2 regions of the Alteromonas sp. ABH2_165 genome follow, and region 1 is predicted to be linked to the other one. Evidence: predicted binding sites of a transcription regulator. Region 1 holds the regulator's gene; the other holds the start of a gene.
The links. The regulator FliA, encoded in region 1, starts transcription of late flagellar genes. The targets are predictions, from matches to a motif close to CTAAAGNTNNNNNNNNNNNNGCCGATA.
Positions count from the first base shown of each region.

Region 1 (10,978 bases):
AATCCCTCACAAACTGTTTATGGCGGTTGCTCAGGTACTGGCGTACGTTTATCAACTGCGGGCATTCAAAGCGGGTAAAGGTAAGCGCCCGAAACCGCTGAAGAAAGACCTGCCTATACCACCGGAACTCCGGCGCTAAAGCTGGAGTATGGTAGCGAATAGCGAGGAAAATTATCAGACAAAGTTTTTATCCGGCAATGTTGTTATCGACGAGATTAATAGCGTCGCGGCTTTTATCCTTAGCCTGATATAGAGCTCTATCGATAGCCTCTAATTCTTCTGCCATCGTTCCTGGCCCTGTAATGTACCCAATCCCACCGGAAACGGTGAGAGGGTCTAATGCGTAGGGAAGTTTTTCACCAGCGGCTTTCAAGGCCGCTCTAAACTTATCTGTAGCAATGCGAGCCTCCGTCACATTGGTATCAGGGAAAATCAGCAAAAATTCCTCACCGCCGATCCTGCCCGCAATATCACTTTTTCTGAAATTGTCTCTAACCAGAGCACCAAACTTGCGTAAAACCTCATCACCTGCGGCGTGACCAAAGTTGTCGTTCACCTGTTTAAATAAATCAATATCGAGTAAAGCGACAGTAAGTTTTTTTCCGGTAACCTCTGCAATACCTGCCTGTTCCTCCAATAGTTTTAAGGTATGCTGACGGTTAAGCAGAGAAGTGAGGCTGTCAGTCATCGCAATTTGTTCCAACTTATACTGATACCTGGCGCGCTTTTTCTGCAAAATAACAAGTACTACGCAAAGGATTGAGAGTAAAATCAGCGCTGAAATCATAAAAAATCCTCGCTGACGCTCTGTTTTTATCCGCAACTCCTGCGCTTTCGTTACTGATCTGAGAGCAGCATTTTCCTGATTTTTCTTATTGACGTCGAAGAGAGTTTGCAGTTTAAACAGCTTGTCTGCACTGATTTCGTTCAAGCGTTTTATCTGTTTTCTGCGTGCGTCATCAAGTAATTGATAAGCCTGGCTGTAATTGCCTAATGCCGCCTGAATTCTCGATTCCAGCAATCGAAATTCAATCATTTCTTTCGGTGTGGTTGAGGCGAAAAGAGGCTCTGCACCGGTAAGAGTGTCAAGCGCAGCCTCGAAGTTACCGGTGTGATAATGGGCTTTTGATAAGCCCCTTAAAATGTCACCGCGATACTGTTCATGGGGCAGAGTGCCCTGGATCAACACCAAATTTTGGTATACGTCCAAGGCTTCTGCAAAGGCTTTCTTTTTCATTAATCTATCAGCATCGAGCAGTTGTAATTTCACTTGCGCATTTTTATCTGGCAATTCCTGAGCAATTGTCATTGCTTTATCAAAGTATTGCCGTCCAGCGGTCTCGTTGTTCGTTGCGAAGTGAGATAAAGCCAGTTTATGTAAAAGGTTTAGCTGATTGATCCGGTTGTTTTTCGTGATGGCAAAATCAAGCGCCTCCTTCAAATAGGGGACAGCATTGTCGTACTGCTCAGCTTCCTGAAACACCGTTGCGATAAGGCCTGCTATGTGAGCAGGCGGAATTTGCGTGACATTTTCCGAGGCAATCCTGTGCGCAACAATGAGCTTGGTCAGTGCCGACTCGCGATTTTGCAATGATTGCTGAATCAATCCCTCCGTCATCAATGCACCAATATGTAACTGGATGATGTTATTCTCTTGCGCCCACTCGTTAACGATAGCAACATACTGCAATGCCAGTACCTGACGTGCTGTTTTTTCATAAAGTAACGATTTTTGCAGCAACAAACGGTGATAGAGCAGTGGCTCATTGATTTGATTTACATTGGTAAGTCCCAGCTCCAACAGCGACTCTGAGCGCTCAAAATCCCCCAGCTTCATATAAAAGTATGACAGCAGATATTGAATGGTGGCTGGCGTATATTCAGGTTGCACATCATCAAGCATCTCTTCGAGGCCTAAAACGGTCTCCTTCGGATTCTGATGAAAAGATTTTATGACGCGGATAACCTCATCATTGGGAGCAGAAACTTGTGCCGATGCAGCATGAGTAGAATAAGACATCAATATCAGACTGATTGCCGTGACAACATGAAGAAAAGTGCCAATAGATGCAATACGTCGCTGTTTTAACTGGTATTCCGGCACACAATGTCCTGAACAAATCTTATCCACATTAACTATAGTTCAAAAACTCGAAACAGGCGCGCATTAGTAAACATTTTCAAACTGGCACAGTAGTTGAAATACTCACTACAGACGCAATTGAAGTGTCAATTTTCTGTTAGCGAGAGCAATTATTATGCAGTTATCCGCCTACCTGCAGCGGTTCGACAAGAACCAGTTTCAAAATATCACCAGTGGTCTGGGTGCGCCTGTCGTATTACTGGCGATTATGGGCATGGTTATTCTTCCCATGCCGCCATTTCTACTCGATGTGCTGTTCAGCTTTAATATTGCGTTGAGTCTGGTGATCATCCTCGTTGCCGTGTTCACCCAAAAGCCGGTGGATTTTGGTATTTTTCCGCTGGTTTTGCTTATTGCTACGGTATTAAGGCTTGCGCTTAATGTGGCATCTACACGGGTTGTTCTGCTGTACGGCCATGAAGGTGGCGATGCTGCGGGAAAAGTGATCGAAGCGTTTGGTGCGGTGGTTATTGGCGGTAACTATGCAGTGGGGGTTGTCGTATTCGCTATTCTTCTGATCATTAACTTCAAAGTGGTTACCGCGGGTGCAGGTCGAATCTCAGAAGTGAGCGCCCGCTTTACCCTTGATGCCATGCCCGGTAAACAAATGGCCATTGACGCCGATTTGAATGCTGGCTATATCGACCAGGATCAGGCCCGTAAACGTCGTGAGGAAATCACCGCCGAGGCCGACTTTTATGGTTCTATGGACGGTGCGTCTAAATTTGTAAAAGGTGATGCGGTTGCTGGCTTATTCATCATGCTGATTAACATCGTAGGTGGATTATTTATCGGCATGATTCAGCACGACCTCGCGTTTGGCGATGCCATGGAGGTGTATACCATTTTGACTATCGGTGATGGCCTGGTAGCACAAATACCTTCTCTGCTGCTTTCAGTGGCCACCGCCATTATTGTGACTCGTGAAAACGAAACCCAGGAGATGGGTAAAGAAATCCGTACCCAATTGGGCAACCCCCAGGCGCTGTATATTGCCTCTGCGGTGCTGTTTGTCATGGGCATTGTGCCAGGTATGCCGCATATCGCATTTCTGGGCTTTTCTGCCATAGCGGGTGGCTATGCCTACTGGCAAGGTGTGCAGGCGAAGAAAGAAGCCGAAAAACCAAAAGTTCCAGCGAAGACAGAGGCGGGTGTCGATCATCCGGTTCCAGAGGCTAAAGAACTCGGTTGGGACGACGTACAGCAGGTCGATACTATCGGACTGGAAGTGGGCTACCGGCTTATTCCGTTAGTCGATAAATCCCAGGGCGGCGAACTGCTCACCCGAATCAAGGGCGTACGTAAAAAGCTCTCTCAGGAACTTGGCTTTCTGGTACCGCCGGTACACATTCGCGATAACCTGGATCTCGACCCCAATGCTTATACCATTGCGATGTTGGGTGTCACCATTGGCGATGCGCAAATCAGTCACGATGAAGAACTCGCCATTAATCCTGGCCAGGTATTCGGTAAACTCGAAGGGCGCGCAACCAAAGATCCTGCCTTCGGTTTAGACGCAGTGTGGATTAGACCAAATCAGCGTGAACATGCACAAACACTCGGTTATACCGTTGTTGACGCTGCTACCGTAGTGGCAACGCATCTAAGCCAGCTGCTGAGTAACAATGCTTATCAACTTCTCGGCCATGAAGAAACTCAGCAACTACTGGATATGCTGGCTAAGTCTAGTCCGAAACTGGTCGAAGGGCTGGTGCCTGACATTCTACAACTCAGTACCGTGGTGAAAGTGCTGCAGACACTGTTATTTGAAGGTGTGCCTATTCGAGATATGCGTACCATTGTTCAGACGTTGACTGAGTACGGCCCGCGTAGTCAGGACCCAGATGTACTGGTGTCTGCGGTGCGTATTGCGCTAAAACGTCTCATCGTTCAGGAAATCAGCCAAGGCGCCAAAGAAGTGCCCGTCATAACTCTGGCACCAGAGTTGGAACAGATGTTGCACCAGTCTCTTCAGGCAGGGGGAGAAGATGGCGCCGGTATCGAACCAGGACTCGCAGATCGTCTCCAACAATCCTTGCAACAGGCCGCACAACAACAAGAGCTAGAAGGCGAGCCTGCAGTACTCCTGACGTCAGGTATGTTGCGACCTGTGCTGTCACGCTTCCTTAAATATTCGGTAGCTGGCTTGCATGTGTTGTCGTACCAGGAAATACCTGACGACAAGCAAATTAAAATTGTCAGCTCTGTCGGTCAATAATCTGACACTGGGTGAGTGAAGAGGTTGAGATGAAAATCAGACGTTTTTTTGGCAAAGATATGCGGGAAGCGTTAAGCCAGGTAAAAGCCGAATTGGGCAGTGATGCCGTCATTATGTCGAACCGTAAAGTGGCCGATGGTATTGAGCTGGTGGCTGCTTACGATAAAGAACCTGAGGCAAAACTTAACCTGAACACGCGCCATGACAACAAAGCATCCGCGGGCCAGCAAAAGGCCACGCCGAGCCTGAGCGAAATTATTGGTGATGATGGTCCTGACAACCTCCGTGCATTATTAGAAAAGCAGGCTGCCGAGCGAAACGCAGCGGCTGACGCTGCTACGCAGCAAAACGCACCGCGCCAGGTTCAGCCTCATTCCCAGCGCGACCTTGCTCAGCCTCAATATCAATCACAGCCTAAGGCACAAGCTCAGCCACATTCCCAGCGCCCACAGCAGCAAACTGCACAGCAAGACAATGATGTATTTTCTTTTGCTGATGTATTTAATCACGGGCGCAACAACACTGCACCAGCTTCACAAATGAGCCCTGACTTCGAAGCTGCGCCTTCTCAGCAGGCACCTTCGAGTAACGCGCAGGGCAATAGTGAACTGGATGCCATCAAAGAGGAATTGGCGTCTTTACGTAATGTGCTGCAATATCAGGTGGCCGACCTGATGGAAGCGAAGAAAAAGCGTCAGCGACCCGTTCACAGCTACCTGATGCAATGCCTCACTGGCATGGGATTAAGCGTTGCGCTGGCTGAACAGTTAGTACATTACACGCCTTCACAGTACACCGAGCGTGAAGCGTGGATTTATTTGTTGAACCTGTTGGCTAACCGTCTGAACGTTTCGGGTAACGATATTCTTACGCAAACCGGTGTTGTTGCACTGGTCGGTCCAACTGGCACGGGCAAAACCACTACCGTTGCAAAGCTTGCTGCACGTTATGCACAAAAGTACGGGGCAGAGCAGGTAGCGATGATCACCATCGATACCTATCGGATTGCAGCTTATGAACAGCTGGCGACTTACGGCAAAATTATTGGCTGTACTACCCGAAAAGCACAAAGTAGCGAAGAATTAGCTGAACAACTCTTTCAGTTACGTCATAAACGTCTAATATTAATAGATACAGCAGGTTTTAGTCAGCGAGATAGCCGATTAATTCAACAACTTGGTCAGTTTAGCAACGGTCAAATGCAACCTGTACGTAAATACCTGGTTGCGCAAGCTAATACCCAATATCCTGCTCTGCAGCGCATTATTGCAGCGTATAATTCGGTTAAACTCGACGGCTGTATCTTCACTAAAATTGATGAGTGCTACAGTTTGGGTGAGGTATTAAGCGTTGCTGTTGAGCAGCAGCTACCGGTGAGTTATGTGACCGATGGCCAGCAGGTGCCTGAAGATATTAAAGTTGCTGATGCGAAATCTCTCGTATCTGCAGCGGCAAAGCTTTATAAAAAGTACGGTTTGAATCATACTAAGCATAATCATGAAGTTAATTCAGTTAAGGCAGTATGATCGAAGATCAAGCGAGTAGCTTACGAAAGATGAATCAATCACGCCTCATTAAGGTTATAGCCGTCACCGGCGGTAAGGGTGGTGTGGGTAAAACCAACATCACACTGAATACGGCCATCGCCATGGCAAAGCAAGGCAAACGGGTGATGGTGCTCGACGCCGACCTTGGCCTGGCTAACGTCGATGTTATGCTCGGACTGCGAGTAGAGAAGAACCTTTCTCATGTGCTGTCTGGCGAATGCACCCTCGACGATGTGCTGGTAACCGGCCCCCATGGCATCAAAATCGCACCGGCAACGTCGGGTACGCAGGCAATGACAGAATTGTCGCCTACCGAGCATGCAGGTCTAATTCGTGCGTTCAGTGAATTGCGCTCGCAAATCGACGTGCTCATTGTCGATACTGCAGCGGGTATTTCCGATATGGTGCTGAGTTTCTCCCGGGCGTCTCAGGATATTATGGTCGTGGTGTGCGACGAACCCACCTCGCTCACTGATGCCTATGCGTTAATTAAAATTCTAAATCGGGAACACGGTGTTTTTCGGTTTAAAATTGTTGCCAACATGGTGCGGGACATACGTGAAGGACAGGAGCTTTTCAGTAAATTATCAAAAGTCACTGGGCGTTTCCTTGATGTGGCGCTTGAACTGGTGGCTACCGTCCCCTTCGACGAGAATATTCGTCGAGCGGTAAGAAAGCAGACCGCCATCGTTGATGCTTTCCCAGGCTCGCCTGCCGCCGTAGCCATTAGTCAATTGGCGACCAAAGCGGCTAATTGGCCGGTTCCTGCCCAGCCAGGCGGACATCTCGAATTTTTCATCGAACAACTGGTAGCTAAACAAGCGGTAGGAAACCAACGTTGAACAGTAAAGCAGCAGCTTACCGACAACAGAATGACACTGCACAGTTGGTAGAGCGACATGCACCATTGGTTAAACGCATAGCCCATCATTTGATGGCCCGTTTACCTGCCAGTGTGCTTGTGGACGACCTGATACAGTCTGGCATGATCGGATTGCTGGAAGCTGCGAAAAATTTTGACGGTTCGAAGGGCGCCAGTTTTGAGACGTTTGCGGGTATTCGTATTCGCGGTGCCATGCTGGATGAAATTCGAAAAGGTGACTGGACTCCCCGTTCAGTGCACAAGAATAGCCGCGCAATCACAGAAGCTATCTCTTTAGTTGAAAGAGAAACAGGAAGAGATGCGCGCGATGTTGAAATAGCTGCTAAGCTAAATGTCAGCATTAATGATTATCATCAAATGCTTAACGAGGTCAATGCCGGAAAATTAATCGGTATCGAAGATCTCGGTGTATCTGAAGATGTGATCACAACAGAACAAAGTAAGGGTAATGACTCACCGTTAGAAGATCTTATGCAAGGCGCCTTTCAGAAAGCGCTGGCATACGCTATAACAACATTACCCGAGCGGGAAGCGATTGTATTGTCTCTGTACTATGACGAGGAACTGAACCTACGTGAAATAGGTGAAGTGCTCGACGTGAGTGAGTCCAGAGTCAGTCAAATTCACAGCCAAGCCATGTTAAAACTAAAAGCACGAATGCAATCCTGGCAGGCTGAAGAATAGCGCACACCAATATTAATAACGATTTACTATCCTTCACCGGAGGCTATTTTGGACAAGAGCATGAAAATTCTCGTGGTAGACGATTTTTCTACGATGAGACGAATCATAAAAAACCTGCTTAAAGATCTTGGATTTTCCAATATTCAGGAAGCTGACGATGGTAGTACAGCTTTGCCTATGCTCCAGCAAGGCGACTTCGACTTTGTCGTGACTGACTGGAACATGCCGGGAATGCAAGGGATCGATCTGCTTAGAGCTATCCGTGCTGACGACAAACTTAAACACTTACCAGTGCTCATGGTGACTGCAGAAGCGAAGAAAGAGCAAATTGTTGCTGCTGCACAAGCTGGCGTAAATGGATACGTGGTGAAACCATTTACAGCAGCTACACTAAAAGAGAAATTAGACAAAATCTTTCAGCGTTTAGGCTAACTTAGCAGCACCTGCCAGAGAAGAGGATTACTGGATGTCACCCATTAAAAAAGTCCCTATTTCGCTAGAAGAGGCGAAGCAACTGGTTAGTTATCTAGAGCAAGGGGATGATGAATCCGCCAATGCTCTGTTGGAGGCAGTATCAGCCAAGGAATCTGTGGAGCTCTTTGCCGAGGTTGGCAAGCTTACCCGTCAGCTCCATGATGCATTAAACACATTTCAATTAGACGAGCGCATCGCAGGCTTAGCCAACGATGATATTCCCGATGCGCAGACTCGTCTGAATTACGTCATCGAAGAAACAGAGAAAGCCGCCAACACCACAATGGATGCTGTCGAGTCATGCATGCCTATTGCGGAATCTCTGGCAGAGCGTATCGGCGCAATTGAGCCTGAATGGCAGAAACTCATGACCCGTCAAATCGAGCTAGGTGAGTTTAAGTCGTTGTGTTTGGAAATTGACTCCCTGTTTAAAGACGCATCTCAGGATTCGACTAAACTTAATAGTCTGTTAACCGAAGTGTTGATGGCACAAGGTTATCAGGATCTCACGGGGCAGGTTATTCGACGTGTAATCGATCTTGTGAAAGAAGTAGAAGATAGCTTGGTGAATATGTTGACTGTGTTTGGTGAAGCTGGTCAGCCTAAAGATAAAACACCCACCAAGAAGCCAGATGCGATTGAGGCAGAAGGCCCAATTCTTGATGCTGAAAAACGTGACGATGTAGTACAGGGTCAAGACGATGTGGATGACCTTCTATCAAGCCTTGGTTTTTAGGGGAGCGAATGAATGTCGTTTGAAGTTGATGAGGATATACTACAGGACTTTCTGGTTGAGGCTGGTGAGATCCTTGAACAATTACAGGAACAGCTGGTCGACCTGGAAAACAACCCGGAAGATGCTGACCTCCTCAACGCTATCTTCCGTGGGTATCACACTGTAAAAGGTGGTGCTGGTTTTCTTTCTCTAACCGAACTGGTAGAGATTTGTCACGGTGCAGAAAACGTCTTTGACGTGATGCGCAACGGTCAGCGCACGCTAACACCTGAACTTATGGATGTTATTCTCCAAGCCACGGATGTGGTTGTTGAGATGTTTGAACGTGTTAAAGCCCGCGAACCATTAGAGGCCGCAGACACAGCACTGGTCGATACCCTCCATAAACTCAGTAAGCCTGAATCCGCAGACGAAAATATTTTCGGCGATGTTTCAGCCGCAGCGCCGGTAGTTGAGGCGCCTGTCGAAGAAGAACCAGAACTCATTGTTGAAGAAACGCCTGTTGCACCCGAAGCTACTGCTGTGGCATCTGGCGACAGTGGTATTGAAGATATCTCAGAAGATGAGTTTGAAGCCTTGCTGGACCAATTACATGGTTCAGGTGCGCCTGGTCGTCCTGCTGAATCTGCAGCATCACCGGCCCCGGCAGCGCCAGCGGCACCTGCAGCGGGTGGCGATGGTGAAGATATCACCGATGATGAATTTGAAGCTCTACTTGATGAGCTTCACGGCAAAGGGCAGTTTAAAGGGCCATCAGATGCTGCGCCAGCACCGGCAGTCGCACCCGTTGAGCCGGCCGCAGATAGCGGTGACGACGAAATCACTGATGACGAATTTGAAGCCTTACTTGATCAATTGCATGGTAAAGGTCAAGGGCCTGCAGGTGGCGTCGAAGTAGACAATACTGCGACCAAAGCAGTTCAGGCCGCGAAAGCAGAACAGAGTAAGGCAGCAGAGCCGCCTAAGGCAGCAGAGCCGCCTAAGGCAGCTACACCGCCTCCGGCCGCCAAACCGGCGGAACCGGCGAAGCCTGCGACACCTGCTAAACCGGCAGCGGCCAGTAAACCTGCGCCTGCTGCTAAAGCCGCGCCAGCCAAGAAAGAAGAGAAGGCACCGCAAGCTGAAACCACTGTACGGGTTGATACCAAACGCCTCGATCAGATAATGAATATGGTGGGCGAGTTGGTGTTGGTGCGAAACCGCTTACTTAGCCTTGGCATCACCACAAACGATGAAGACATGTCGAAGGCCATTGCCAACCTCGACGTTGTAACGGGTGACTTACAAGGCGCGGTAATGAAAACCCGCATGCAGCCCATCAAGAAGGTTTTCGGTCGTTTCCCTCGGGTTGTACGTGACCTCGCCCGCAGCTTGAAAAAGGAAATTACCCTTGAGCTTGAGGGTGAAGATACCGACCTGGATAAAAACCTGGTTGAGGCACTGGCCGATCCGTTGGTTCACTTAGTTAGAAATTCCGTGGACCACGGTATTGAAATGCCAGATGACAGGGCAAATGCCGGAAAACCGCGCATGGGTACGGTTAAGCTATCAGCGTCGCAAGAGGGTGATCACATTCTGCTTACTATCGATGATGATGGTAAGGGCATGGACCCTGAAAAACTGAAAGAAATTGCAATCAGTCGCGGTGTTCTCGATGCCGATGCGGCAGCCAGAATGTCCGATGTTGAAGCATTCAACCTGATTTTTGCCCCGGGCTTCTCCACCAAAACCGAAATCAGTGATATTTCGGGTCGTGGTGTGGGCATGGACGTGGTGAAAACCAAGATTAACCAACTCAATGGTACCGTAAATATTGATTCTCAGATGGGTAAAGGAACCCGTCTTGAAATCAAAGTCCCACTGACGTTGGCAATTCTGCCTACCCTGATGATTGTTGTTGGCAAACAAACCTTCGCATTGCCGTTGGGTGCTGTGAATGAAATCATCAACATGGATATCAAAAAGACTAATACGGTAGATGGTCAACTGACCATGATAGTTCGTTCAAAAGCGATTCCATTGTTCTTCCTCGGCGAATGGTTAATTCGCGGACCAAAAGACATTAGCAAAGAAAAAGGACATGTGGTTGTGGTACAAATTGGTACCCAACAGGTCGGTTTTGTTGTCGACGCGCTAATTGGTCAGGAAGAAGTGGTGATTAAACCGCTGGATGCGTTGTTGCAAGGAACTCCAGGCATGGCCGGTGCAACCATTACATCTGATGGTGGTATTGCACTCATTCTGGATATCCCAAGTCTTCTTAAGCGCTATGCCCGTCGGTCATAGCTGCTAG
Region 1 covers NZ_JBSWWF010000001.1:367,019-377,996, forward strand. The annotation lists gene flhB (flagellar biosynthesis protein FlhB) at 1-139, shown strand, start outside; gene ACXAFQ_RS01580 (diguanylate cyclase) at 188-2,104, opposite strand; gene flhA (flagellar biosynthesis protein FlhA) at 2,259-4,361, shown strand; gene flhF (flagellar biosynthesis protein FlhF) at 4,391-5,887, shown strand; gene ACXAFQ_RS01595 (MinD/ParA family protein) at 5,884-6,750, shown strand; gene ACXAFQ_RS01600 (RNA polymerase sigma factor FliA) at 6,747-7,475, shown strand; gene cheY (chemotaxis response regulator CheY) at 7,524-7,907, shown strand; gene ACXAFQ_RS01610 (protein phosphatase CheZ) at 7,942-8,685, shown strand; gene ACXAFQ_RS01615 (chemotaxis protein CheA) at 8,698-10,971, shown strand.

Region 2 (10,978 bases), 130 kb from region 1:
TTTATCTGTTACGCCATAACACATGCAAACAAACATACTACCAACCCGTTAAATTAAATCGTTAATGATAATAATTGCTATTTGTATGTTTGGCAAGGTGGAAAGATCATTTTTATGATTAAACTTTAGACTAAATACAGTGGCGATTAATAACATCGATAGATTTTGACAACAGAATACTTGGCTTTCATTTATCCGCACCTATATTGAAAGTGCCGCAATGGCAAAACTATAACAATCTGAAAAAATTTGGAGCAAACAATGAGCGTACTGGTAGGCCGTCCGGCCCCTGACTTTACTGCAGCAGCTGTTTTAGGCAGTGGTGAAATCGTTGATACTTTCACTTTAAGCGAAGCGATTAAAGGTAAAAAAGCGGTTATCTTCTTTTACCCGCTGGACTTCACTTTTGTATGTCCTTCTGAACTGATTGCTTTTGACAAGCGTTACGAAGAGTTCCAGAAGCGCGGTGTAGAAGTGATTGGTGTATCTATCGATTCTCAGTTCTCTCACAATGCGTGGAGAAACACGCCAGTAAATGAAGGCGGTATTGGTCCGGTTAAGTACACACTGGTTGCTGACGTTAAGCATGAAATCTGCCAGGCATATGACGTTGAGCACCCAGAAGCAGGTGTAGCGTTCCGTGGTTCTTTCCTGATCGACGGTGAAGGCAATGTACGTCACCAGGTGGTTAACGATCTGCCTCTGGGTCGGAACATCGACGAGATGCTGCGTATGGTTGACGCACTGAGCTTCCATGAAGAGCATGGTGAAGTATGTCCAGCAGGTTGGACTGAAGGTAAGTCTGGCATGGACGCATCCCCAGCAGGTGTTGCTAAATACCTGTCAGAAGAAGCTGACAAGCTTTAATCGACGGTGTGATACCTCTACGCCGCGCTGATGAAAATCATCGCGGCGTTTTTGTTTCTAGCGCTTCTCGGAAGACAAACTATTACCCAAATGTTCCAGTGTTTGTCAGTTGGTCAACGGCTTAAGCGTTCTCGGCTACAGGCCATCCACCTAGTGATTTGTAACGATTAACGATGTAGCAGAACAACTCAGCGGTTCTTTCGGCATCATAGAGCGCGCTATGTGCTTCACTCTGATCAAACGGGATGCCGGCTTCACGGCAGGCTTTTACCAGTACGGTTTGCCCTACAGCAAGGCCTGCTAAGGTAGTGGTATCAAACGAGACGAAAGGGTGGAATGGCGTGCGTTTGATATTGCTTCGCGCAATAGCAGCATTCACAAAACTCTGATCAAAGGTCGCATTGTGGGCAACAATGACCGAGCGTTGACAGTCAGCATCTTTTTGCAGTTTTCTGATTTGCTTGCACACTTCCTTCATGACTTCGGTTTCATCAAGGGCGCCGCGTAATGGACAATGAGGATCAATACCGTTGAAATCCAGCGCAGCCTGTTCGAGGTTCGCCCCTTCAAACGGGTTAACATGAAAGTGTACGGTTTTATGAGGGTGTAGATCGCCGTTTTCATCCATCTGAAGTGTCACCGCAGCAATTTCAAGCAGGGCGTCGGTGGCGGCATTGAAACCGGCAGTCTCCACATCAATAATGACGGGGAAATAACCGCGAAAGCGATGCTTCAGTACATTGGCATTTTCAGACATAAACAGCAGAAATCCTTGATAATAAAGGCGTGCATTTTACAGATAGTCGCTGAAAAACCAGCCTGGGCGTTCAGGAATATCATGGCGAAAGGCGTGATTATCGCAAGAACTGCTTTGGGTATCTACCTTTGAAAACTAAGCAATGCTGCGAATACGCGAATTGTTGTTGTGCTGTGCTAAACTTTTTTCTCATCGTGGCGATAAAGAAAGTGCAGATCATCTTTTGTAGCAGGGCGGAATATGTTTCGACAGGTATTAATCGGCATCTTATTGATCAGTGCGCCAGCAATGGGCGCAATGCGGCAGTATGCCGCTCCCGTAGAAGCATCTGACTGGATGCTGAAAGAGCAAACGCGCCTTCAGTGCACTCTTGCTCACACCGTGCCGGGCTATGGCGATGCGCTATTTTCAAGTGTGGCTTCCAAACAGTTAAACATGGAATTTGAACTGGACATGGATTTGTTGCCAAAAAAATTCGATGTCGCTGCGGTGTATTCCGTGCCGCCTACCTGGATGCCAGGAGCAATGCCCAAGAATATTGCCGACATGACGCTGCGAACCCAATACAACGGCGACTTACCTGAGCAAGCTGCATGGACCATGCTAAGCGAGCTTGAAAAGGGTTACTGGCCCACGATTTATTACAAAGATTGGTATAACGAGTACGATAAAGTTGCCGTGGCACTGAATGCCAGTAACTTTACACCTGTATATCGAAATTTTGTGAAATGCGTTTCGCAGCTCCTGCCTTACAATTTCGACGATATTGCATATACCGTGTTGTCCTACGAGAAAAGCAGTGTTGACCTCACAAAATACTCGCAAAAGCGATTGAGTATGATTGGCGAGTACTTAAAAGAAGATAAAGAATTGGAGTTAGTACTTCTCGATGGCTACACCGATAGCTATGGAAGTCGCTATAGCAACGAGCAGCTTTCTATTCGTCGTGCGGAGCAGGTAAAGTCGTTCTTCACCTCTATGGGGGTGGATGCTGAGAGAATTGAAGTTACCGGGCATGGTGAGAAACGCCACATTTCACCAAACACCAATGCCGATTCACGGGCAATGAACCGTAGGGTTGTAGTGCGCTTGTCCAAAGGATAGACACGCCACAGTGAGAAACTAAAACGCCGGCAAGACTGCCGGCGTTTTGCTATTTACCACTTTGTCGCAGAAAATTCTTCACGGGGGGAATTTGATCGGTAAATACGCCATCTACTGCCAGTGGTCCCGTTAATAATCCAAGGATCTGCTCTGCAGTCATTCCCGTGGGGAGTGCATCAATCCGAAATGTATAAGGGTGGATAACCAGGCCTTCTTTTTTTGCCGTTGCCAGCCAGGGACTCGGAACAACCTTACCTTGCTGCAGCGCTTTCATGTCTAATAGCTGTGGGAACCAGGGGCCAATGCCGTCGGCGTATTTTGCTATATCCTGCATGCCTTGTCGGGTTAGCAGCGCCTGATAATCGGTCGCAGACTCGCCCCAACTGTTGTCGGCCAGCAGTAAGACAATCTTGCCTTTAAAACCAAGCTCGTTGCGTAAGCGCTTCACTTCAGCAAAATCAAAACACTGCACATAAATGTTCGCATTTTTGCCATTGAGATTGTAGCGCGCCAATGTGTCCAGTAGTTGTTGACTGATATCTACGCCTTCTTTTTTATGCCAGGCAGGGGATTTGATTTCAGTATAAAAGCCAATATTGCTTTTGAACTCGCGGTTAAGTTCACTGATAAGTTCAATGTGTTCATCCAATGTAGCAACGGTAAACAGGGCTTTGCTGCCATGATAGCGATTGGCAAACACTTGTTTTCCATCGGTATCCGACCGTTCTTTTACTTGCAATGTACGTAATTCCGCTAGCGTAAAATCCAGTGCGTACCAACGGCCATCGTCACGAGAGCGTTCGGGAAACTTCGAAGCCACATCGGTTACGGTTTCCAGATGAATATCGTGAAGCACAACCAATTCGCCGTCTTTCGTCGCCACCACATCTTGTTCGATGAAATCGGGTTGCTGAGCAAACGCCAGAGAAGCAGCTTCCAGGGTATGTTCAGGCAAATAGCCAGATGCGCCGCGGTGGGCAATGATATCGAAGGCGCTGGCTTGGCTGGTGATCAGCGCTGTGGATAACGCAATGGCTTTTAGTTTGCTGGTAAACACGAGTAATCCTTTTTTGTGATGCTCGCCGAATGATCATGACGATGCTTTAAATGTTAACACGCGTTATAGACAGTAATGTGGCAGTGGCACTATCTCAAGAAGAAACGGTTAGATAGAGCGCTGAATGGGTTCGGCAAAAGTGACTGAGTGAAAAGCTTAAGAGGGGGAGTATTCGCTATTTTAAGCGCTAGGTTGAAATGCTATCAATAACGACGAGAGGCAAAGAATGGGTTTGCAGGCAAACAAACCCGTTCAATTCGTTACTTATGACGCTTAAAAGGAGGACGATTACCTTTTAATTTGGGTTTGTCCTCATCTTCAAGTAATTCTAACTGCGCTACATCGTAAACTGGCATGCGAGTGGTAACCCGTCGATAGGGAGGCTTGCCGCGTTTAATGACTTCTTTTACTTCCACGTACTCTGTGGCGGCTTCTCCGAGTGCTTCGAGTTGAGCAACGTCGGAAACCGGTACCGTTTTAACTACACGCTTGAACGGCGGCTTGCCAGAGTAATCTACAACTTGAATGTCGATGGTGTCTTGATCGTTACTTGCCATTACTAAGCTGCTCATTGAAGAGGCAAAAGCGAATGTGGCTAATCTTAGCGCAAATTTCATCATGGTGTCCTTATCTGTTTTTGCATCAATATGGTGCTTAGTTATTGTGATAAACAAATAATTAACAAACAATCCTATCTGGTGATAGCTTTATTCTATCAATGATTATTTATTCTGGTAATGATTGCTATCTGATTAGGCCATTATAGGCGCATTTTCATGAAATTTGCTTTTTGGTGGTGCAATCTCGTTGTGCGGTGCTCGTTAGTGGGGCGATAGCCAATTTGCTGAAGACTTTGATGTCTGTGAGATCAGGCACTTACATACTGGCCATATAGTTGCTGTGTAATTAGGGTTAATAAACAGGACAATGATCATGAAACCCCTGAGTAACCGTGCACAGTCGTTTAATCTATTAAAGAGCCCATTAAAAAGCGTACTGATATTCGCGCTAACATTGCTGTCGATGCATGCGCTAGCCAGTGAGCAAACCATCAGTCTACAACAACATGCGGGCGGTACATTGTATCTGGATGCCACGCTCGACTCGGCGGTTAAAGCATCATTCCTGCTCGATACGGGTTCCAGTTTATTGACACTCAATGAGCAAACCTTCAAAGCGTTAAATCGAAGCAAAAAGCTGACTGCAACCAGTAAAGCCGCCGCGCGAATGGCCAACGGTAAAATTGTCACGGTGTCTCAATATCGTCTCGATTCAGTACGTATTGGTGGGCATTGCGAAGTTGGGCCGGTGGATGTCTCTGTACTGCCAAGAGGCAGTAATATTCTTGGTGTGAACGCACTACTGAAAGCGGCACCGCTAACCCTGACAGCGGAACAAATAACACTGTCAGGATGCTTACAAGAGTAAACACTGGTAGCAGTTTTGGAGTACATTTAAGAAAGATTGCGGTTAGAGCCTTATTAACGGCAAGAGACTATATTTCTCGTCGGTCCATTCAACAGCGAGATCCGAGTTTGAACGGGTACTATTGGCTTGGAAAGGAAAATGCTCAGCAGTAAAGTCATGATCATTCGTGAGTACAACCCAGTCTGAACTAAAATTATTTTGTAATTGCAAAGTGCTTCTCCATTGAAAAATAGCCTTATCAAAGTAAGCCGAATGGCTTAGCAGCACGGGCATAAGATCAATGTGATTGTTGGATATATGAATAATTAATAGTCCATCTTCCTCTAGTCGTTGCCAATAAATATCAAAAGCCTCTCTGGTAAGGAGATGAGCAGGAATGGCGTCACTGGAAAACGCGTCAACGATGATTGCGTTAAACTTCTGTTTTGAGGCATTCAGTTGTCTGGCAATCGCAATTCTCCCATCGTCAACATTCACCGTTACAGAGCCTCGAGCATTCTTGAGGTAGGAAAAATATTTGTTTGCCATTTCGTAAACGGCTGGATTTAATTCGAAGAAGGTAATGCTGTCGTTCGGGCGAATGTAACTCGCCAGTACGCCAGCGCCCAAGCCGATAACGCCAAGATTAATTGATTCCCTTTGCTGTAAATAATTTACAGCGACAGCAACGCCGCTGGTTTGCTGGTAATAGGAGCTTTCACTCGCGCTTCTTAATTTTAGAGGTTCGGAGCCGTGAACTGTGGTGCCATCTACGAGTCTCCGCTCTGATATATTGCCTGCCGTTACATCTTTAACCGTCACGTATCCATAAAAATTACGTACAGTGGCAACATCATACTGGTCAAAACGGTTTTCAATATACAGGTAGCAAACAAGGAGCGTTGTCAGAACACATATGCCACCAAAGTTCGTAATCATTCTGGTTTTCTGACTAGCCGCTCTCGGGGCGTTACAGATATAGACAATTACCACCAAAAATAACCCCAAAACGTATTCGGTGATTCGCTCAAAGATCAATGTGGCAATGATTGACGAGAACAAGCTGCCTAACGCGCCGCCCATTGCAATAGCCACGTAAAATGTTGTCATGCTATCACTGGTTGGTGCACGGGAACGAAGTTCTCCATGGCAAATAATGCAGCAAACCAATAATATCAAATTGTAAATGATAAGCTGAGAAAGGGTATTAAACTGGCTGCCCAAAAAGTACATAATCAAACCAAAGAAAATGGCAGCGAACAACAGCGGCAACATCTTTTTGCGTTTGTACGTTTTTCTGGAAGAGAAGCAGAACGTGTAACTGGCTAGATAGATTAACAAAGGTAGCAACCACACCAGTGGCATTGGTGGAATATTGATACTCATTAACTGTGTAGTAGCAATAAGCATGATGGAGCTGGTGGCAGACAGCGTAATCCATAACAGAACCTGCTTGCGGCGAACGCCATCTGGCTGTTGAGTTTTATTCTTTACTGGCTTTGTTGGTTCAACGGCATACAGGCTTGCCATAAGAACCAGTTTTAGTATCACTGTAATCACATATAATCCGAACCAATAATGCTTCTGTTCAGACGTTGGCAAATAAGCCTCAAAGAAGAAAGGGTAGCTTACTAACGCAATCAGAGAGGCTAGATTGGAGAACGAATACCAGTGGTAAGGCACCTCAGAATGGCCGGTACGAAAATGCCATTGTTGCAGTAGCACACTGGTGGCTGCCAGCAGAAAAAATGCGAGGCCAATTTCTGAAGTGAGTTTCCCTATTACGGCTAATGCCGGATAGTCATTGTTACTGTTCTGGACAGATTCACCACTAAGCGTGATAAAGGTGGAAAGAAGAAGCAATAAAGCATGGATGATAAACTGTGAGTGGAGTTTAAGTTTACTCAGGCCGTGTGCGTAAAGATATCCAAGAAGTAACACGCATTGGTAGAACAGCATACTCGCAGACCATACTGAAGAACTGCCGCCGAATTCAGGCAATAGGCCCTTCGAAATAATGGGTTGGATCTGAAACAGCAGGAACGCACTGCACAAAATAGGTAGTATAAAAAGAAGTCGTTTCACGGTTAGCAACGTTATTGAAATTATGTTGCGTGAAGCCTCTCTGGTATGTCATTTAGCAGCAATGTAGTCAGGCTTATTTTTTCCTTAAGAAAAGCTTAGTATCTGTTTTTAATGTATTTATGAGATGTAGATGGACAAGTTTCAAATAGGGAAGTTTGATGTTGATGTGAAGCGTTGTCGGATTTCATCGGCAGATCATGTTGCTGTCGTTGAACCCAAAGTGATGGAAGTGCTTCAATATCTGTATCGCAATGCTGGCGAGGTAGTGAGTCATGAACAGCTGTTTAATGCGGTTTGGCCCGGGTCGATATTCAACACCAGTTCAGTGCAGCGTTGCATTGCGTTACTACGCAAAGCGCTCAATGAAGATTCCAGAAATGCCGCGATTGTTGTGACCCATCCTAAGCGAGGATATTCGCTCGAGCTTCCCCAACAATTACCCAAAAAACGCAGAAATTATCATTACGCCTATTCGTTGGCATTCATCGGTCTGTTGGCTCTCGGTGTCGGTTTGTGGCTCGCAATTGCACCTGCACAAGTAAAAATGGATTACGCCAGATTATTGCCATTGAGTTCTAGCGGTGCCAGCGAGTCATTCCATGCTCTCTCTCCTGATGGGCAATTTCTAGCCTTTGTTCGCGAAGGTGAAGTTGAAAGGAAAAATGAGACACAAGGAAATATTTGGCTTAAAGAATTAAATACGGGTAAAGAGCAAAAGCTAACAAACTATGATTCCCACTATTCTAGCTTGGGCTGGAAGCCCGATGGTTCAGCGCTGGCCTTTATGGAAAAAACTGGGGGCTTATCAACCATGTCCTATTTTGCCTTCGACACGTCAACACACAAGGTAATTAGCAAAAACGAGATTGCAAGCTTTCCGGTATTTTACGTAAGCAGCGATAAACTTGAGTGGCATAGCGAAAACCGCGTTTATTTCGTCGAAATGGATATGCGCAATAACGACACATGGCTATCGTACATTGATGTATCTAGCGAAAATAAACAACAGTTGCTGAAAGCGACAGGGCAGGATTGGCTAAAAACGCTGGCCCTCTCCCCTGATGAACAAAGTATCTTGCTGGGTTATGAAATGGGGCAAAATCGTTACCGCATCGATGTACTCGATACCGAAAAATTTCAAGCTGATGTACTTATTGAAATAGAAGACAGCCTTTATGGGCTTAGCTGGCATCCCTCCGGAAAGTCAGCACTTATCAGCAACCGCACAAAGCTTCAGATCGTTGATATGGAGGGTGAATTGTCGGAAGTCGCGTTTAACAATTACAAATTTATTCAGAATGCGCAGTTCGATCCGACAGGACAGGAAATTGTCATGGAGTTGCGTAACGTAGATGTCGATATCTTGCGAAAAACAAAACTCTCTCCGGATACTTTTGAAACCCTGGTTGATACATCTTCACTGGATTTCCTACCGGTATTCTCACCGGATGACAGCCGCTTCGTGTTTGAATCTCACCGCGCAGGGCTTAAACAGTTATTTGTTTATGAACAGGGAATGCAGCGAATGATTTTCTCCAATCCTGACAACGAAGAACTCTTCGGAGTAGTGTGGACGCCCGATGGTGAACGGGTTGTTGCAGCCAGTAGTGAAAAGCTGTTTTATGTTGATGTAGCAACTGGTAATTACACTGAAATAGCCCACGGCCACGCACCATTCGGATTACGCGAGCATTTTAGAAATGAAAACGCGGTATTGGTAACGTACAGAGCGGATGATGGATTAACATTCTACGTAGCAAAGTTGGATCTGGACAGTTTAACACTTACAACATACGAAACCGAAGGTGAGCGGCTGGTATGTTATTCAGCCGCGCTGGGGCCGCAGGGTCAAGTGTATTTTGCCAATAGTAAACAAGTGTTTCGTATCAGCCCTCAGGGTCAAACTGAGAGCGTTTGGATAGCAAAAGAACGAACGATCAGTGGTATTCACATTGCTAACGATGCGCTTTCAATGAAACTGGATAGCGAAGACGGATTTATCCTTCTCTCTGTCGACGTGCAAAGCGGTGCGAGCGAAATTATTCATCAGGGAATGGAAACCGGCGACATGCTGATCAATACGTCGAATGATGAGCAGCAGTTTCTGTATTTGAGTAAACCCGTTAGAACCAGTGAGCTGGTAAAATTGCAATAGCAGAAGGGGAGATTACCTTCCTCCCCTTAATCATTTCACTCGTAGTCCGATGCGTAAGTATCTTCATAGGAATGGGAGTAAAACTCGAACAAGTTGCCGAATGGGTCTTCAAGATACACCATTTGTGCTTGTTTAAGCTCATCATCAGGATGATAGCGGTGGATATCCATACGCACTTTGCCGCCATACGCTTCAACACGCTGAATCGCCGTATTGAACTGTTCCTTGGGTAACTGTACGCAGAAGTGGAAGATACCAAGGCGTGAGAAGTCTACCTGGTGGCGTTCTTCACGGTCTACCATTTCGAACAACTCGACTCCGATCCCGTCGGATGTAACTAGGTGAGCAATATTGAAACCCTTAAAACCTTCGCCGAATACCGCGGTGCACATCCGGCCAATGGCTGATTCTCGCTCTTCGACAACCTTGGTGTTGTTCATCACAATTCTAAAGCTTAACGCGTTGGTGTAGAACTCAACGGCCTTATCCATGTCGCCAACCATAATGCCCACGTGATTCATTTTCATAATGTTCTCCTCAACTAAAACAACATGAGCAAGCGTAAGGAAATTACTTGATTACGTGAAATTATCATTAATAATTAAATTGATAATTATATGTTATGGTCTTTCTATGTTGAATCCGATTTGGTTACACACCTTTATCACGCTGGTGGATACAGGGCATTTTACCCACACGGCAGAAAAGCTGTTTATGACGCAGCCGGGTGTGAGTCAGCATATTAACAAGCTTGAGCAGGCATGCGGCCATGTGTTGATCAAGCGCGAGAATAAATCTTTTGATGTGACTGAGCAGGGCAAACTGGTTTATCGCTATGCAAAGGGGTTGGCCGCGCGGGAACATAGTCTGTTCGAGCAACTTGCTTATGATGATCCTCACGTGGGAGACATCACCATTGCTAGCTCTGGCTCAGTGGCGCTATTGCTTTATCCTCAGTTGGTTGATTTGCAAAGCCGGTACCGACAATTGTCTATTCGGTTTGTTGCCGCGCCAAATCATCAAATACTGCAAGATGTGCAGGATAGTCGCGTGGATATGGGAATTGTAACAGATATTAAAAATTCACAATTATTCGATTCTCATAAACTGGGTGAGGAAGAGCTTTGTTTGGTGGTCCACAAAGAAACCGATTTAAACGTGAATAAAGCTGACTTACTGATGCAAGCCGGCCTGATATCACACCCCGATGCAATACATTATTTGTCGCTTTATTTTAGTCAATGCCAGGAACCATCGCTGTCGAAAATCAATATCAGCAATATACCGGTAGTCGGTGCGGTTAACCAAATTGGCCAGATCTTGCATCCCATTGCACAGGGCATCGGGTTTACGGTGCTTCCGAAAAGTGCGGTCTCAGCATTTCCATTAAACGCGCAGTTGCAGATCGTGCCGCCGGTACGGCCTGTAATCGAAGAGCTCTATCGAATTACAAAAAGAAACAGATTGCTACCAGCACGTTTTGATACCGTCAATCAGGTGATTGAAATGGTTTGGTGAATGTGGCGATTCCCCGTGCTGACGCGCC
Region 2 covers NZ_JBSWWF010000001.1:493,148-504,125, forward strand. The annotation lists gene ACXAFQ_RS02145 (bacterioferritin-associated ferredoxin) at 1-36, opposite strand, end outside; gene ACXAFQ_RS02150 (peroxiredoxin) at 262-867, shown strand; gene rnt (ribonuclease T) at 989-1,624, opposite strand; gene ACXAFQ_RS02160 (flagellar protein MotY) at 1,865-2,728, shown strand; gene glpQ (glycerophosphodiester phosphodiesterase) at 2,778-3,785, opposite strand; gene ACXAFQ_RS02170 (hypothetical protein) at 4,046-4,342, opposite strand; gene ACXAFQ_RS02175 (retropepsin-like aspartic protease family protein) at 4,719-5,213, shown strand; gene ACXAFQ_RS02180 (fused MFS/spermidine synthase) at 5,256-7,193, opposite strand; gene ACXAFQ_RS02185 (winged helix-turn-helix domain-containing protein) at 7,408-9,432, shown strand; gene ACXAFQ_RS02190 (VOC family protein) at 9,468-9,959, opposite strand; gene ACXAFQ_RS02195 (LysR family transcriptional regulator) at 10,066-10,950, shown strand.
Region 2: the regulator FliA is predicted to act here: its motif matches at 1,801-1,827, upstream of ACXAFQ_RS02160 (flagellar protein MotY).